Regions from separate parts of the Proteus appendicitidis genome, predicted to be linked through region 2. Evidence: predicted binding sites of a transcription regulator. Region 2 holds the regulator's gene; the other holds the start of a gene.

Region 1 (4,094 bases), 210 kb from region 2:
CCGCAGCTAAAAATGAGAGGCTGGCTTCAATTTTAGGAAGCATACTGCCCGGTGGAAAATGCCCTTCATGCATATATTGTGTCATTTCTTCAATCGACGTTTCACCCAATGCTTTTTGTTCTGGTTGACCGAAATGAATACAGACTTTTTCAACACCCGTGGTGATGATAAGAATATCGGCATGTAATTCTTTTGCGAGCAATGTTGATGAGAGATCTTTATCAATAACCGCATCAACACTTTGGTAATTACCCTGTTCATTTTTAATAACTGGAATACCACCACCACCTACTGCAATCACGACATAACCACATTCAGATAGTGATTTAATTGCTTTAGATTCAATAACATGTTGAGGAATTGGCGAGGCAACAACACGACGATAACCACGACCAGAATCTTCAACAAAATGCCATTGAGGATTTTCTTGCTTTAATTGCACCATCTCTTGTGCAGAGAAAAATGCACCTATAGGTTTTGTGGGAGAAACAAAATTGGGATCGTTTTTATCGACTTCAACTTGTGTGATAAGGGTAATGGCTTGTTTATGTTGTTGAACACGAAGCTTATTCGTTAATGCTTGTTGTATTAAATAACCAATGCCACCTTGTGTATCTGCCACACAGTTGGCTAAAGGTGTTAACGGCAAACCTTCTTGCACATGCGCCACTTCAGCGCGACGCAAATCAAGCCCTACTTGTGGCCCGTTACCATGAGTTAAAACAATATTATACCCTTCAGCCACCATATCACTAATATGGGCTGCAACCTCTTGTACTGCTTGTTCTTGATGAGCGATAGACTGGCTAGCATTGTCTTTAATAATACTGTTGCCTCCAATGGCAACAACAACGAGTTCTTTCATATTTCACTCTCAATAATATTATTGGCAATTAAAGTAGAAATAATGCACCTCTACTCTTAGAGGTTGGGTTGATAAGGTCGCCATATTCGCTAACCATTTTCCCATTTTTATTTTTAATGAGATGAATATTATCGTGTTGAATAATATCTATTCATTAATTGCGCAGGATAATAGCAGAGAATGTAAAGAAAGCATCTATTACTCAACGTTTCTCTTATTTAATTTCTGCAATTAAGATACGGAAAGAAAAGGATAAAAGGCGTCATCAAACATCTCAATAACGCCTTATTCAATACCAATAAGCAGGATTGTTAGTGCTTTTTCATTTTGCTAGTTGATCAACATTGGGCAGATAAACATCAGGCATATCTGTGATCAGCATATCAACGCCCCATTGCTCAAAATCTTTCACTTCTTCAGGATCATTCGGGGTATAGCAATAAATTTCATAGCCGGCTTGTTTTAACAATTGTGCTTGTTCTTGCGTAAGATATTGGTAATTACAATGCACACTAAAACCATCAATCGCTTTTAGTGTTTCTAACGCATTATCAGGGATCTCATCCCATAATTGCCCTCTGCGAATCAAAGGAAGGTATCGTTTCATAACGATAAGTGCATGCGTATCAAAAGAAGAAAATAGAATTTGCTCATTCGGAATATCTGCACTTTTTATCATGTCAGAAACCGCTAAACATAAACGCTCAACATCATCATCAGGCCATGTCTTCAGTTCAATGTTGAGTTTTGTTCCTGAACGTTTGATGAGCTGCAATCCTTGCCTTAAAGAAGGAATTTTCTCACCTTGATAGAGCGAACTAAACCAACTTCCCGCATCAAGGCGATGTAAATCATCTAAGGTATGAAAACGCACAGCACCTTGCCCATTCGTGCAACGATTAACTGTTTTATCATGAATAAGCACAGGAACATGATCCGCGGTTAATTGCACATCCGTTTCAATCCATTCGCACCCAAAATCAATCGCCATTTTAAACGCAGCCAGTGTATTTTCAGGGGCTTTTCCAGAAAAACCTCGGTGAGCAGCTATCTTCATTTCTCTCTCCTTTTCATTTGTGCCGACATCATGACAACCATTTATGACAGCAATTTGACAGTCATACCATCAATATATCTTCATTTAATTGTCACCCATTTGTCATAAACAACATTTAGGGTAATTCGCAGATTAGATTGCACCTTTAACTTTCGATTAAAAAGGAAATTCTGCATGTCGATAAAATCAATAACAGGTCTTGCTGTTGCTATGGCGTTATTTACCTCTCCTACACACGCAAAAACACAAATTGAATGGTGGCATGCAATGGGAGGTGCGCTCGGTCAGAAAGTAAATCAAATCGCCTCTGATTTTAACGCCAGTCAATCTGAATATGAAATAAAGCCTGTTTATAAAGGCACTTACGCTGAAACAATGACCAGTGCAGTGGCTTCATTTCGCGCTAAAAACCAACCTGCTATTGTGCAAGTCTTTGAAGTGGGTACAGCCAGTATGATGGGCGCTAAAAAAGCCGTTTTTCCGGTTTATCAATTAATGGAAAAAACCCACGAACCTTTTGATCCTAATAGTTATTTATCAACCGTCACGGGCTATTACACCACCAGCGACGGCAAAATGATGTCATTACCATTTAATAGTTCAACACCAGTGCTTTACTACAATAAAACACTATTTAAAAAAGCAGGGATAGACCAACCACCAAAGACATGGAAAGAGATGGAAGTTGTATCTCAAAAACTGCTCAATTCTGGTGTTAAATGTGGGTTTACCACCACATGGCAATCATGGACACAAATCGAAAACTTTGGTGCGCGTAATAATTTGCCTATTGCGACAAAAAATAACGGTTTCGATGGTTTTGATACGACCTTCCTATTTAACAAAGCGCCTTTCGTCGCTCATATCCAACAAATGGCAGATTGGTCGAAATCCGGTATTTTCAAATATGGCGGACGCCAATCTGATGCAATGCCACTGTTTTACACTCAAGAATGCGCCATGGTGATGGAGTCATCTGCGGGTTTTGCCGGCATTAAAGAGAACATGAAAGATCTTGATATTGGTGTTAGCCAATTGCCTTACGACGATACTCTGGTACAAAAACCAGCAAATACCATTATTGGTGGTGCATCGTTATGGGTAATGTCTGGACGTCCTGATGCAGAATATAACGGTGTTGCTAAATTCTTCACCTATCTTTCAAGCCCTGAAGTTCAAGCCGATTGGCACCAAGCAACGGGTTATTTGCCAGTCACTAAAGCGGCTTATGCGTTAACACAGCAGCAAGGCTTTTATCAGCAAAACCCCGGCGCAGATACGGCAATATTGCAAATGACAACCTCTGAACCAACAGCTAATTCAAAAGGATTACGTTTTGGTAATTTCCTGCAAACTCGCGAAATCGTTGATGAAGAGTTAGAAAAAGTGTGGTCAGGAAAACAGAGTGCTCAAGTTGCGTTAGATAATGCGGTTGCGCGTGGAAATGAGCAGTTACGCCGTTTTGAACGTACTCAACAATAGTCACTTAGATTAGGCGAGCAAAGTAGCTCGCCTTCTGTTTTTATCGATTTACTGGATATTGTATGGCTTCTCAATCCATTTATTTTAAACAAAAATGGTTACCTCTCGCGCTAATTTTTCCTCAATTAGCTATCACGATTATCTTTTTCATTTGGCCTGCTGGGCAAGCGTTCTTTCAGTCATTTCAGTTAGAAGATGCATTCGGGCTTAGTCGAGAATTTGTTGGTTTTGAAAATTTTCAGCGCCTTTTTAGCAATAGTTATTACTTTGATAGTTTGATCACAACGCTTATTTTCAGTACCAGTGTCGTATTTTTATCGATGCTCTCAGCACTTATTTTGGCAGGCATTGCCGAGCAAATTTTGCGAGGTAAACTTTTTTATCGCACCATTTTAATTTCACCCTATGCCATTGCACCAGTTATTGCGGGTTTTCTTTGGTTATTTATGCTTGATCCGACGATTGGCGTATTAAGCCAACAATTAAAGAAAATAGGTATTAACTGGGACCCTGTACTTAATACACATCACGCCATGTGGATGGTGGTTTTAACGGCAACATGGAAACAAGTGAGCTATAACTTCTTATTTTTTCTTGCCGCTTTACAATCTGTACCTAAATCCTTGTTAGAGGCAGCGGCCATCGACGGCAGTGGCCCGATTAAACGCTTTATCACCATCAGTTTCCCTT
Region 2 (4,094 bases):
CGGTATCATTTAAAGTTAGCATTAATTAATAATATTAAAATTTAACGCTACGATATTAGTTTTCATTGATATTAAAAAGATTAAGAAAGGGATAAAAAAGCCTCTATCACCAATTAAATACAAGTGATAAAGGCTTTAAAAAAGACATACTGTTAGTGTGTTTTTTTAGCAGTAAGCAATGTTTGAGGAAGGATAAAAGAGAACGTGCTCCCAACACCGACTTTACTTTCAATATTCAATTGAGAGTGATGATGGAGCAACGATTTTTTCACAATCGCCAAACCTAACCCAGTACCACCAGAATGACGAGAGCGAGCTTTATCAACGCGATAAAAACGCTCTGTTAGACGAGTTAAATGTTCAGCGCTGATCCCCGCCCCATTATCTGAAACACTAAATAACATGCCTTGGGGGATTTTCTTCCAACTCACGTTGATTGTTGTGCCTTCTTCAGTGTGATTAATGGCGTTATACACTAAATTAGAAACTGCACTACGCAATTGCTCTTCATTACCACGAACTGCCCACTGTTCATCAATATCAAAAACAATCTGATGTTGACCTTGGCTAAGTGAGTTCGCTTCTTGTTGTAATAAAGCCAAAATAGCAGGAATATCAACAATCTTGTTTAAATCAATATGAGGAGCAGATTCAATACGAGAAAGTTGTAAGAGTTGCTGAACAAGCGTATCCATCCGTTTAGCTTGCTCTTGCATCGTGACTATCGCCTTATGCTCTGCGGGTTTTGTTACGCTATTTTCTTCCATCATTTCAAGATAACCTTGAATAACGGTTAACGGTGTTCTTAACTCGTGACTGACATTAGCAAAAAAGTCACGTCGTGAGTTTTCTAGTTTATTTTTTTCTGTCACGTCACGCGCCACCATCAAGCGCTGATCTTCGCTATATGGCATCACACGGAATTCAACAATAGAGCCATTATTTAGTGAAATGGTTAAAGGGCGACTAAAATCGCCTGCGGTAAAATAGTGCAAAAAATCAGGATAACGTAATAAGTTAAAAATATTTTGCCCGTTATCTTCAGGCCAGCGAAAGCCTAATAAATGTTGAGCTAGGCTATTACACCAAAAAATATTCCCTTCATTTGTCATCATCACAACAGCATCGGGTAAGCTTTCGGCGCCACTTCTAAAACGTTTAATTAAATCGCCTAATTCTCTGCGTCGTTTACGATTACGTTGTTGGGTCTGTCGAATGCCATAAAAAATAGGCTCCCATCCTCCTCTTCCTTCTGGAGGCAATACAGAGCGATCTAACCATAACCATTTAGATAATTTCAGCAAATTATAGGCATGCCACACAAGAGCGCTGAGAAGCGATACCACCAGCAGCCAAGGAAGATGCCCAATAAAAAGCGATAATATAAAGGCAGGTAAGCAAAATAGACATAGCCCCCAAACGAGGGCTTTCCACGATAGTCGTTCTAACACCTGACGATTACTCCCATATTGACTTAGAAACGGGCAGAGAAACGATATCCCGTTCCACGTACGGTCTGTATCATTCTGTCATGGCCATCTTCTTCAATAGCCTTACGTAAACGACGAATATGCACATCAACAGTACGGTCTTCGACATAAACATTGGTTCCCCAAACGTAGTTTAGCAGTTGTTCTCTGCTGTATACGCGTTCAGGATGAGTCATAAAAAAGTGCAGGAGTTTAAATTCGGTGGGTCCCATATCAATCGGCTTATCTTGACTTGTGACACGGTGAGAAACAGGATCAAGACCGAGTCCATTGAATTCAATAATATCTTCCGCTGACATCGGTGATAAACGCCGTAAAATCGCTTTCACTCGGGCAACAAGCTCTTTAGGTGAAAACGGTTTGATAACATAATCATCAGCTCCCGTTTCTAACCCTTGGACTTTATCTTCTTCTTCCCCTTTTGCCGTTAGCATAATAATGGGAATATCACGAGTATTACTTTCCCGCTTCATCTGTTTTATTACTTGTAAGCCTGATCCTCCGGGGATCATCCAATCTAATAAAACTAAATCAGGGTAAGGATCAATAAGAAAGCTCAATGCAGAATCATAGTCTTCTGCTTCAATGGGTTGAAAACCATTTTGTTCTAAAACAAAACAGATCATCTCTCGAATTGCGGTTTCATCTTCAACAACAAGAATACGCCTTGCCATACTCTATCCTGTGTAATGTATATAGAGGGTCAAAATGATTATGATGCAGTTTTATGACAGATTTATGACTAACCTTAACATTACTGAAATAGATCCCCGTTGTTAAGGTAAATAAATTACTTTTTGGTGAGATATCACTCAAAAAAAAGGCTTATTGTTGAGTTTTCACTAAAAAAGTAAGGTGCGCTATACTCTTCATCAGATAAAAAAGAGGGATAGCAATGCGGATTATTCACACATCAGACTGGCATTTAGGGCAATATTTTTTTACTAAGACTCGAGCTAAAGAACATCAACAGTTTCTTGATTGGTTATTAGCACAAATAAAACATTACCAAGTCGATGCACTGATTGTTGCAGGTGATATTTTTGATACTGGCTCCCCTCCAAGCTATGCCCGAGAGCTTTATAACCGTTTTGTCGTCGCTATTCGAGATACACAATGTCAGCTTGTTATTCTAGGTGGTAATCACGACTCTGTGGCGACACTAAATGAATCAAAATCACTCTTGGCGTGTTTAAATACGACGGTTATTGCCAATGTTCATACTGAAACACCACAAGCACCGCTAATTCTTCCTCAAAAAGATAGCACTCCGGGAGCATTGCTGTGTGCAATCCCTTATCTACGTCCTAGAGATATGATCAGCAGTAAAAGTGGGCAATCAGGTGCTGAAAAACAAACCGCCTTAAAAGAAGCGATTGCTGAATATTATCAAGCTCAATATCAAACAGCCCTTGAATTACGTCAGCAATTAAATGTCGATATTCCCATTATTGCAACAGGTCACCTCACCACAATTGGCGCGAGTGTGACAGATTCTGTCCGTGAAATTTATATCGGCACCTTAGAAGCCTTTTCAGCAACCCTATTTCCTGAATTTGACTATATCGCCCTTGGTCATATTCATCGTCCTCAAGTGATGAATAAGTCCGGTCATATTCGTTATAGTGGCTCCCCTATTCCTTTAAGTTTTGATGAGAGTGGGCAACAGAAAAGTGTCTGCCTTATCGATTTTGAGCAAGACAAATTAACTAACCTCACACTATTACCTATCCCTGAGTTTCAATTACTACGCACGATTAGTGGTTCATTAAAAGAGATAGCGATACAACTTGAGGATTTAAAAAAACAATACGGCGAAATAGATACCACTATTTGGTTGGATATCGAAGTTTCAACACAAGATTATCTCAGTGACATACAAACCCGTATTCAAGAGCTAACTAACGATCCGCTTTTTGATGTGATCTTATTAAGAAGAGCGAGAAAACAGCGCCAAGCATTCACTCAAAATGAAAACGAAACACTGGCCGAATTAACCGTTTATGATGTTTTTGAAAGACGCTTAGAACAACATGAGTTTGATTCAGAAGAAACTAAAACTCGTTTAACAACATTATTTAAACAAGCAGTTGAAATGGCAGAGAAAGAGGATAACGAAGCATAATGAAAATCTTAAGTCTGCGATTTAAAAATATTAACTCCTTAAAAGGCGAGTGGAAGATTAACTTTAACCAAGAGCCTTTTATCAGCAATGGATTATTTGCGATTACAGGTCCTACGGGGGCGGGGAAAACCACGCTGTTAGATGCGATTAGTTTAGCGCTTTATCACCGAACTCCACGATTAGATAAAGTCACACAATCACAAAATGAGTTAATGACACGCCACACCGCGGAGTGTTTGGCTGAAGTTGAATTTGAAGTTAAAGGTGTGGCTTATCGAGCATTTTGGGAACAACGTCGAGCTAATTATAAAGAAGATGGCAACCTTCAAGCACCGCAGGCAGAACTGGTTAAAATCAATACCACAGGAGGCGAAGACAAAATATTAGCAAGCAAGATAAGCCAAGTGAAAGAGATGATCATTAATATCACTGGTCTTGATTTTGATCGTTTCACTAAATCTATGTTGCTTTCCCAAGGG

The links. Region 2 encodes PhoB, which activates phosphate uptake and scavenging genes when phosphate is short. Its sites were predicted from a motif close to CTGTCATAAAACTGNCNNAT; they were not measured.
Region 1: the regulator PhoB is predicted to act here: its motif matches at 1,964-1,983, upstream of ugpB (sn-glycerol-3-phosphate ABC transporter substrate-binding protein UgpB).

Annotation. Positions count from the first base shown of each region.
Region 1 covers NZ_CP127389.1:537,007-541,100, reverse strand. The annotation lists gene QQS39_RS02615 (carbamate kinase family protein) at 1-865, opposite strand, end outside; gene QQS39_RS02610 (glycerophosphodiester phosphodiesterase family protein) at 1,188-1,922, opposite strand; gene ugpB (sn-glycerol-3-phosphate ABC transporter substrate-binding protein UgpB) at 2,097-3,404, shown strand; gene ugpA (sn-glycerol-3-phosphate ABC transporter permease UgpA) at 3,467-4,094, shown strand, end outside.
Region 2 covers NZ_CP127389.1:744,411-748,504, reverse strand. The annotation lists gene phoR (phosphate regulon sensor histidine kinase PhoR) at 153-1,451, opposite strand; gene phoB (phosphate regulon transcriptional regulator PhoB) at 1,475-2,164, opposite strand; gene sbcD (exonuclease subunit SbcD) at 2,386-3,615, shown strand; gene QQS39_RS03455 (AAA family ATPase) at 3,615-4,094, shown strand, end outside.